Regions from separate parts of the Streptomyces sp. NPDC012510 genome, predicted to be linked through region 3. Evidence: riboswitches for the same ligand, from Rfam matches in the RefSeq annotation. Region 3 holds a riboswitch; each other region holds the start of a gene.

The links. Region 3 has a riboswitch for cyclic di-AMP ahead of ACFY9I_RS14235 (NlpC/P60 family protein). Riboswitches for the same ligand answer to the same signal wherever they lie in the genome.
Region 1: it holds a riboswitch for cyclic di-AMP, as region 3 does, so the genes downstream of both, ACFY9I_RS00220 (peptidoglycan DD-metalloendopeptidase family protein) here and ACFY9I_RS14235 (NlpC/P60 family protein) in region 3, are expected to answer to the same signal.
Region 2: it holds a riboswitch for cyclic di-AMP, as region 3 does, so the genes downstream of both, ACFY9I_RS06960 (NlpC/P60 family protein) here and ACFY9I_RS14235 (NlpC/P60 family protein) in region 3, are expected to answer to the same signal.

Annotation. Positions count from the first base shown of each region.
Region 1 is NZ_JBIBEN010000001.1:53,347-56,612, forward strand. It holds gene ACFY9I_RS00215 (DUF6250 domain-containing protein) at 1-486, opposite strand, end outside; gene ACFY9I_RS00220 (peptidoglycan DD-metalloendopeptidase family protein) at 702-1,715, opposite strand; cyclic di-AMP (ydaO/yuaA leader) riboswitch at 1,720-1,878, opposite strand; gene ACFY9I_RS00225 (alpha-galactosidase) at 2,181-3,266, opposite strand, start outside.
Region 2 is NZ_JBIBEN010000003.1:340,851-344,116, reverse strand. It holds gene ACFY9I_RS06975 (Scr1 family TA system antitoxin-like transcriptional regulator) at 1-74, opposite strand, end outside; gene ACFY9I_RS06970 (ATP-binding protein) at 321-779, shown strand; gene ACFY9I_RS06965 (DUF6328 family protein) at 751-1,326, opposite strand; gene ACFY9I_RS06960 (NlpC/P60 family protein) at 1,489-1,962, opposite strand; cyclic di-AMP (ydaO/yuaA leader) riboswitch at 1,966-2,177, opposite strand; gene ACFY9I_RS06955 (hypothetical protein) at 2,532-2,849, opposite strand; gene ACFY9I_RS06950 (ATP-dependent Clp protease proteolytic subunit) at 2,857-3,266, opposite strand, start outside.
Region 3 is NZ_JBIBEN010000006.1:349,353-352,618, forward strand. It holds gene ACFY9I_RS14230 (hypothetical protein) at 374-727, shown strand; gene ACFY9I_RS14235 (NlpC/P60 family protein) at 785-2,011, opposite strand; cyclic di-AMP (ydaO/yuaA leader) riboswitch at 2,020-2,180, opposite strand; gene pcrA (DNA helicase PcrA) at 2,433-3,266, shown strand, end outside.

The DNA of each region.
Region 1 (3,266 bases), on a different contig from region 3:
CCCTGCCTCGCCGACGTAACGACGCAGCCGTGTCGTGGTGTTGTAGTTGGCCCCGTAGCCCGAGTAGTACGTCTTCAGATAGTCGTACTCGGCGAGTGCGCCACCGCGCGGAGTGGCGAAAAGATCTTCGGGTGAGCGCACGTCGACGGCGTTCCAGAAGTTGTTGAGATCGGAGACGCGGTCGTTGACGCCGCCCTCGGAGACCGGCGTGGCCGTGTACTCGACGACGTACGGCCCTTCCAGGCTTCGCCGGAACCACACCGTGGCCCCGGCCGGCACATCGACGTCCAGCACCCCGCCCGCAGCGGTGACCGAGCCACCCCGCTCCAACTCCACGGCCCACTGCCTCAGTCCGCACCGGAAGTCGTCCGCCGCGAACAGCCGCCGCCTCCCCCGGCGCGAAGCCGCACGCGCGGCCCCGGGGGGAGCGAGCGCCGCGACGACGGCACCGGCGGCTACGGCTCCGAAGGCTCTGCGTGTGGTCATGAGACTCCTTCTCCAGGGATCAAAAGATCGAAGAAAGCGCTTTCGGCGATCACTGTGTCCCTACTGACACCCCACTGTCGAGCCCCCGGTCGGCCAAGCCACAGAACCGCGACACAGCCCTCACGACCCGCACCCCGAGGCACCCGCGCCGAAGGCCGGACCCCGGGGATCACGGGGCCCGGCCTTCGGGGCGAACGGTGGTGCGGACGGACGCGTCAGACGCCGACGCCCTTCGACCGCAGGTAGGCCAGCGGGTCGATGTCCGAGCCGTAGTTCGGCGTGGTGCGGATCTCGAAGTGGAGGTGCGGGCCGGTGACGTTGCCGGTCGCCCCGGAGAGGCCGATCTGCTGGCCGCCGCTCACCGACTGCCCCGCGGAGACGGAGATCGACGAGAGGTGGGCGTACTGGGCGTAGTAGCCGTCGGCGAGCTTGACGACGACCTGGTTGCCGTACGCGCCGCCCCAGCCGGCCGAGACGACGGTGCCCGCGCCCACGGCCCTGAGGCTCGTACCGGTCGGAGCCACGAAGTCGACACCCGTGTGGTAACCGCTGGACCACATGCTGCCTGCGATCTTGTACGCGGTGCCCACAGTGGCGCCCTGGATGGGCGAGCTGAAGCCGGAGCCGTTGGACGAGGAGGACTGGTTGTTCGACGTGGAGGTCGACGCCTGGGTGTCCTTCGCCTTCTGCGTCGAGGAGCCGGAGGACTTCGACGACTGGGAGGACTGGGACGACTGGGAGGACTTCGAGGACTGCGACGACCCGGTCGTCGGCGCCTTCGACGTGCCGCTCGACGGGGCCTGGCCACCGATCGTGAGCTTCAGGCCCGGGTGGATCAGCGACGGGTCGGAGCCGATGGCCTCACGGTTGTCCGAGTAGAGCCGCTTCCAGCCCCCTTCGACGTCCTGCTCGTCCGCGATCTTCGAGAGGTAGTCGCCGACCTTCACCGAGTAGGTCCTGGTCGTCGCCTTCTTGGTGGCGGTCCTCTGCGCTTGTGCGGCCTTCTCGGCCTGCTCGATCCGCGCGCCCGCCTGGGCCACGGCCTTCTCGGGCGCCACCGCGGCCGTCTTCTCGGAGACGTCGGAGACCGCGGCCGTCGGGGTCGCGGCATGGGCGCCGGCGGCCCCGATCAACGGCAGTGCGAGTGCCGCGCCACCGGTGCCGGCCGCGGCGATCGAGCGGGTGAAACGCTGGGACTTCGGACGGCGGTGCTTACCCTTCGCGGGCATGACGAATTCCTCTCCGGCGCCTGCGAGGTGAGCTGTCGGGTGCGGGCTGGAGATGCCCGGCCGTGCTTGCGCACGGCTATACCCCTAGCCGTTCCGGGAACCGGAACAGGCGGTACTACCTGTGGGTCCCCCGCTCCTGCCGTGGATCGGGTCGGTACGCGGCTCCGGTCGGCGGCAGGATTGGGCGTCCGTCCGGATTGACGCAGAACGTAAGCGACTTGTGCCTACAGAGACAACCATTGGGACTTCCTGTGCGTCTTTTCCTCTGATCCTTACCTCAATTCATGATGACGCTCCGTAAAAGACCGGTCTTCGGCGTTTTCCAACCGCCCTGGAACCACCTACGAATTACGTGGACATGGCGGCGACAGAGGGTCACGAATATGACGCTGCTCACGCACCTACGCGCCAGTAGGCTTTATTTCAGGGCTTGTTGGAATTACCGCTCAATTTCGGACAGTTCACTCATCTGCGACACAGGCGGATAACCGTCGCATCGAAGTCGCCACGCAACCCCGTCCGCAGCCCGTGATGCAACAGCACGCCACCTCGGTACACTTCGCCCGTTTCTCGGCATTCATAGTGTTTTGTCGGGTCGAGGCCACGCAGCCGGAGCGGGGCCGGCGGCTCGCCGTAGTGCTGGGCCTGCAGCCAGGCCAGGACGACTACCTCGTCACCGTGGACGTACTGCACAGCGCTCAGCCCACCCGTCGGCGCACGCAGCCGGTAGAGGTCGCCACGCTGGACGACCGGCCGGATCTCCTTGTACAGCTCCACCCAGTCCCGCGCCTCGGCCAGCTCCTCCTCGGTCCACTCGGTGAGGTCGCCGCCGACCCCCAGCACACCCGCCATGGCGCTGACGAAACGGAACCGCAGCGAGCTGGCCCGGCCGTTGAGCTGGTTGTTCGGGCTGTCGGTGACCCATGCGGCCATGACCCGGGCCGGGTGGATCTGGCTGAAGCCGTGCTGGATGGCGAGCCGGTCGAGCGGGTCGGTGTTGTCGGAGGTCCACACCTGGTCCGTCCGCGCCATGACCCCGAGATCGATGCGGCCGCCACCGCCCGAGCACGACTCGAAGGCGACGCCGGGATGCGCGGCCCGCAGCCGGTCCAGCAGGGTGTAGAAGGCGTGCACGTGCTCGACCCACAGCTTCTGCGGATACGGCTCCCCGGGCCAGCCGGCGTCGGTGAAGCAGCGGTTGAAGTCCCACTTCACATAGTCGATCGGCGCGCTGGACAGGAGGGCGTCCAGCCGCTCCCAGAGGTACTCCTGGACGTCCTCGCGTGCGAGATTGAGAACGAGCTGATTGCGTAGTTCTGTCCTCTTTCGTCCTGACTGGAACTGCGCCCATTCGGGATGCGCCCGATACAGCTCGCTGTCCGGGTTGACCATCTCGGGCTCCACCCAGATGCCGAACCGCATGTCGAGCGCGTGCACATAGTCGGCGAGTGGCTTCAGGCCTTTCGGGAAGCGGTCCGGGTTGGGGGTCCAGTCGCCGAGCCCGGCCCGGTCGCTGGTCCGCGTCCCGAACCAACCGTCGTCCACCACGAA
Region 2 (3,266 bases), on a different contig from region 3:
AGACTCGAACGGGTGCGCAGGACACGCAACTCGGCACCGAGTTTGCGGCGGCGCACCGCCGGACCGTACCGCATGGGTTCTCCTTCCGCCCGGCGCGCGACGTCGGGGTGACGACAGAGGATGGACGAAGACCCCACCCGAATACGCTCGGCCGTCGGAGAGTTCACCGCTTCGAGCGACAGATATATGCATATCTTGGTGGATCGCCACCCGTGACACCCCAGGTAGTGGCAGTCTGGCGCGAAGCACCAGTCCGGGACCGTAGTCGAACCATCCGCTCCCTGTCGGACACCGGTCCCGTGGGAAAGGGACGCCTCGCCATGGCAGATCACCAGGAAGCATCCGTCACTCTGCCGAGCGATCCCGCCTCGGTGTCCGTTGCCCGGAAATACGTCGCCACCGTGCTGGCCGAATGGGGCCTGCCGGGCGACACGGACATGGCGGACACCGTGCGCCTGATCGTGTCCGAACTCGCCACCAACGCCGTCCAGCACACGCTCGGTCAGTCGCCCACCTTCACCGTGGACATCGCCCTCGACCGGGACGAGCACCTGCGCATCGGTGTCACCGACAGTCATCCACGCTTTCCGAAACGCCTGCCCGCCGCCGTCCAGCAGGACAACGGCCGGGGCATGGTCATCATCCGCTGGCTGACCGCCGAGTGCGGCGGCAGGCTGAGCGTCAGACCCACCCGGGAAGGCGGCAAGACGGTGGCGATCGACCTGCCGTGGACGGTCTCCTCCCAGCCGGTCAGGGCAGGTGGTCCGCAGGAGCCGTGACGGAATCCCGGCCCGTGCCCACGGGGACCGCCTCGTCCTGACGGGGCGCCGAGCCTGCCGCGCCGCGGTTGCGGTCGGAGCGTCCCACCAGCTTCGGGAGCACGACCCACAGAAGCAGACACCCGAGGAACGTGCCGACCCCGGTCGTGATCCCGGCCGTCCGGCTGAGTGTCACATCGACGACGAGCATGACCGACCCGGCGAAGGCCGGCATCAGCACCGCCAGGCCCGCGGTGGCCAGCCGGGAGGAGACCCGCACGATGAGGGGCTTGGCGTTCTGCTGGAAGAGCAGGCGGTGCAGGGCGGCCGGTGCGGTGAAGAGCGCCGCCGCGAGGACCGCCAGCAGCAGGGTGCTGACATAGGTAGCGCGCTGGAAGGAGTCCAGGTCCGGGAATCGGGGTGTGAAGGCCAGTGTCAGCAGGAACGCGAAGAGGATCTGCACCCCGGTCTGGGTGACCCGCAATTCCTGGAGCAACTCGGAGAAGTTGCGGTCGGCTCGTTCGAGGGGGGTCTCGTTGCGCGCGAGGCGGGTGCGTTCATCGGCCATGGCTGAACGAGTAACCAGTTCGGCCCGTGGCACGCCTGCGGGGAGGGGCGCCGAAGAGCGGCCCGGGGGGTGGTCGAGAAAGCGGCCGGAGGGGTTGAGAAGCGGCCGGGGGGTGAGAAGCGGCCGGGGGGCGGCCGTGAGAACCGCCGCCCCCCGTGTGGGTCAGCGGACCCGGCCGTACCAGACGCTCTTCGTCCAGATCTTCTGCAGCCGGACGACGTCACCCGTCTTCGGCGAGTGCCAGATCTTTCCCTTCCCGGCATAGATACCGACGTGGTACACGCTCGATCCCGAGTGGAAGAAGACGAGGTCTCCGAGCTTGCGGTTGCCCGCGGAGATGTGCTTCGTCTTGTTGTACTGCTGCTGAGCAGTACGGGGCAGCTTCTTGCCCGCCTTCTTGAACGAGTAGAGCGTCAGCCCTGAGCAGTCGAACCTGCCCGGGCCCGTGGCGCCGTACTTGTACGGGGAGCCCTTCTTGGAAGCCGCGACCTTGAGTGCCTTCGACGCCACCGTGGCGGCCTCGGCGTCGGCTGCGACGCCCGGGACCACGATGCTGCCGCCCACGGCGGCGATGGTGAGAGCCGAGGCCGTGCCGGCCCGGGTCAACAGCGACGGGACACGATTCAGCGCAGTCATGCGCAACCCTTCGTCAGCCGCCTGTGAAGGATGACCTGTCGGATTCGGGCTGGCGAAGTTGCCCGGCCGCTGACGCGGCTTCACCCCAAGGGCTGCTCGGTGCGGTCATGGCTTGACCGTTCCGGCGACCCGTCGTGCTTGGGTCCTCCACTCCTGCCGATGCACTCCTGTCGACCGGTCATCCGGGCGGCGGCAGGACTCGGCGTCCACCCGGATCGCCCCGCCGCTGTGGCGGGGGCTTGTCGTCAGGAAGGGATCTTGACGCACGGAAGTCCGAAAATCCCAACGGAACCGGGGATTTGTGGTCTTACTCACCACTCACCCGTTCGGGTGGACAGGCCGTTTTCGGCTGTTGTGTCCACAGGGTCGAGGAGGCCCGCACCAGCACCGGAACGACATACTCCGGCCGTTCGTCAGGCATGTTGCGCAACTTCACAGGTCCTCCCGACGTATGGGCCGATGGGTTGATCGTGGTAGGCCGTCCGGAGGGCGCCGAACCCGGGCCGGACGCCCCGTCAGTAGTACGGCGACCGACCCGTGATCGGTTCAGGCGGCGAGCCCGGCCTGGTTCAGGCGGGTGAGTCCTCCGGCTCCGGCGGCAGTGCGACGCGGGCCGCCCGTCGCTCGCCGTCCAGGACCCGCAGCGCCCGTGCGAGGGTCGGGGCGTGCACCTCGTTCTCACCGCGCCTGTGCATCAGTTCGAGTGCGTCGCGCAGGGCGGTCGCCTTGGTGACGAGTGCCTGCGCCGCCCGCAACCCGCGATAGGTGTCACCGGGACGGGCGGGGTTGATGCGGCCGAGCAGGTCGACCACGTCGAGATAACGGTCGATCAGCTCCGCCTCGGCGCGGGTGAGCGCGGGCAGCGGCGGCAGTTCGGGTGGGAGCATCGACGCCTCACCTCGCTGCCGGGAGCGTGTCCGAGGACCTGCGGCTCGGGATCACCCGATCGGCCAGCCCGTACTCCACCGCCGCCTTGGCGTCGAGGAACATGTGCCGTTCGATATCGGCGCTGATCCGCTCCGGAGTCTGCCCCGTGTGCCGTACGAGCATCTCCTCCAGGCTCCGGCGGTTGCGCATCAACTCCTCCGCCTGGATCGCCAGATCGCTCGCCTGGCCCTCGACCGGATCGGTCAGCGCCGGCTGGTGGATCAGCACGCGCGCCCCCGGCAGCACGAACCGCTTGCCCGGCGTGCCCGCCGCGAGCAGCACCGCGGCGGACGACCCTGCCTGTCCCAGGCAGATCGTCTCCACATCGCAGGTGACGAACCGGATCGTGTCGTAGAGCGCAGTCATCGCGTTGAACG
Region 3 (3,266 bases):
TACGCGTCCGGCGGCGGCCCGCACAGGGGGAGCGGGACGCCGCCGGACCTTTCTCGGCGGTGGTGTCCGACTGCCGCCCCTGGCCCGGGCGGCGGTGGGGAGCCGGTCACCTGCTGGAGGACGGTAAACCTGGCTGCGGCGGCCCGGTGGGGTCTTGTACGGAACTGGCTTGCACCGACCGGGAGGTGACCGTATGTGACCGCGATCCCTTCCCGCCGTCGCTGACTTCACGCTGTGCGATGACCGATGCGGGCATTTCGGACCGGGCGCAGGTGCGGCGGTGCTATAGGGCGCATATATGCAAGATCGGTACGGGTTTTCGGCGGCCGCCCCGGTGCCCGACCGAAGGCGCCCCTCTCATTAGGCTCCGCCCATGGACGTACTCATCCACCTCTTCGTCGCCCTCCACATCATCGGCATCGCCTCCCTGCTCGGGGGCTTCCTCACCCAGATGAGGGCCATGGGGCAGGGCACGGCCCGCTTCGTCCCGGCGATGCTCCACGGCGCGCTCGTCATGCTGGTCACAGGCGCCGTCCTCGTCGGCCTGAACCAGGCCGACGACCAGCCTGTCGACAACATCAAGATCGGCGTCAAGCTGGCGCTGCTGATCGTGATCCTCGGACTGGTCTACGTCAAACGGGACGAGGGCACGGTGGACAAGCCGCTGTTCGGGCTGGTGGGCGCGCTGACCACCGCGAACGTCTTCATCGCGGTGCTCTGGACCTGAGGGCTCGCACGGCGTGAGCCGGGGGGCAGGAGCGTCGCCGAGCCGTGCCCCCGTCGGCTACGCAGGCCGCACCACGCTGTGGATCGACGACTCCCCGTCGTAGAAGACGGATTCCTCGCGGACGTACGTCCCCGGCTTCGGGGCGTGGATCATCATGCCGTTGCCGATGTAGAGGCCGACGTGGCCGATGTTGTCGTAGAAGAAGATCAAATCGCCGGGCCTGGCGTTGGCGAGGGAGACCGTGGTGCCGGCGTCGACCTGCTCGTAGGTGGTGCGGGGGAGGTCGACGCCCGCGGCCTTCCAGGCGGCCTGGGTGAGGCCGGAGCAGTCGTAGGAGCCGGGGCCGGTCGCGCCCCAGACGTACGGCTTGCCGATCTGCGCGCGGGCGAAGGCGAGGGCCTTGGCGGCTTTCGAGGCGTAGGTGGAGTCTTCGGCCGGGGTGGTGCTCTCGGTGCCGGCGGAGGGTTCCTCCTGGGTGGCTCCCGTGGCTCCCGTAGCCCCCTGAGCCGTCCCCGTGGCCTCCCGGGGCGCTGCTGTGGTGGCCCCCTGCGCCTCCTGGGCTTCCTGGGTCGTCTGGGCTGCCGCCTGCTGCCGTGCCAGTTCCCGCGCCTTGCGCTCGGCCTCCTCCTGCTCCCGCTGTTCGATCGCGGCGAGCCGGGTCCGCTCCTCGGCGGTGAGGGTGGACAGCAGTTCGCGGGCCTCGGCGAGCTTCGCCTGAACCTTGGCCTTGCCGGCCTTGAGTGCGTTCTGTGACTCGGTGAGCTGGTCGAGGCTGTCGGTCGCCTGCCGGCGCTGTTCGGCCGCCTCGGCCTGCTGCGTGACGTACGCGTCCACGGTGCCCTGCTGACGGTCCGTCAAGCGGTCCATGAGCTGGGTCTGGTCGAGGTAGTCCTGCGGGCTGTCAGCCAGGAGCAACGACGCCCCGTCGGGGGCGGCGGCGCCCGTGCGGTACTGGGCGGCCGCGAACGAACCGAGTTGCTCCCGCGCCTCGTTGAGCTTGTCCGTGCGCTGGGCGACGTCATCGAGGAGGGTTTCGACCTTTTTCTTCTGCTTGGTCGTCCTCTCCTTTGCCGCGTTGTAGTTCTCGGTCGCCGACCCGGCCTGACGGTAGAGGTCGTCGACCTTCTTCTCGACCTCCTCCAGGCTCGGCTTGTCGTCCGTCGACGGGGCGGCGGTGGCCGTCTGGGAGAGCAGGGCCACGGAGGTGAGGGCGGCCGTGGCGAGCGCGGGCGTGCGTATGCCCGCGCGCGTCCGGCCGGCCGGGCGCGGCTTGCGGTGCGCCATGGTTCGGCGACTCCTTCCGTACTCCGCCTACCGAGTTAGCTGTCGGGTTCGGGCGCATGCTTTCGGAAGGTTTGCCCTACGACCCTCGCCGCGGGCGGCGGTCGGGTCGATTCACCCCGGAGATCGGTGGGTCCCCGGCTCCGGCTGCCACGGGAGGCGTGCCGGACTCGGCGGGGCCGTGCGGCCCGGCGAGGTTCGCCGGTTGGGTCGTACGGCCTGTCAAAACGCTAGCCAACTCGTGTGGTCCCTGTGAAGGTTGATGTTCGATATGCCCGATACGTTTTCGTGACCTTAGCCTCTTCGGCGCGATAGGCGATACGCTCGATCGCTCGGCGTCGCGACATGGGCACGGTGCGTATGCGGTGCGGACTTCCCGGGGCGGCCCCGCGCTGTCAGTGCGGGCGCCTAGACTCGGACAGCGATGAGCAGCCTCTTTGACGACAGCTTCCTGGCGGACCTCCAGGCCCCCCGCGGCCACGCGGAGGAGCCCCCGCCGCCGCCCGAGGACGATCACGTACCGGAGTCGATTCCGGACGATCTGTTCGGCGGGAAGTTCGACGTGCCGCCCGACCGGGACGCGTACTACCGCGACGGCGCCCCCCGCCCCGCCCTGGACGCGGCGGCGCTCCTCGACGGGCTGAACGAGAACCAGCGCGCGGCCGTGGTGCACGCCGGCTCCCCCCTGCTCATCGTGGCCGGCGCCGGCTCCGGCAAGACCCGTGTGCTCACCCATCGCATCGCTCATCTGCTCGGCGAGCGGCAGGTCCACCCGGGCCAGATCCTCGCGATCACCTTCACCAACAAGGCCGCGGGTGAGATGAAGGAGCGCGTCGAGCACCTCGTGGGCCCGCGCGCGAACGCGATGTGGGTCATGACCTTCCACAGCGCGTGCGTACGGATCCTCCGGCGCGAGTCGAAGAAGCTCGGCTTCACGTCCTCCTTCTCGATCTACGACGCCGCCGACAGCAAGCGGCTGATGGCGCTCGTCTGCCGTGATCTGGACCTGGATCCCAAGCGCTTCCCGCCCAAGTCCTTCAGCGCCAAGATCTCGAACCTGAAGAACGAGCTGATCGACGAGGAGGACTTCGCCGCCCAGGCCTCCGACGGCTTCGAGAAAACCCTCGCCCAGGCCTACGCGCTCTACCAGTCCCGCCTCCGTGAGGCCAACGCGCTCGACTTCGACGACCTGATCATGACGACGGTCAACCTGCTCCGCGCCTTCCCGGACGTCGCCGAGCACTACCGCCGCCGCTTC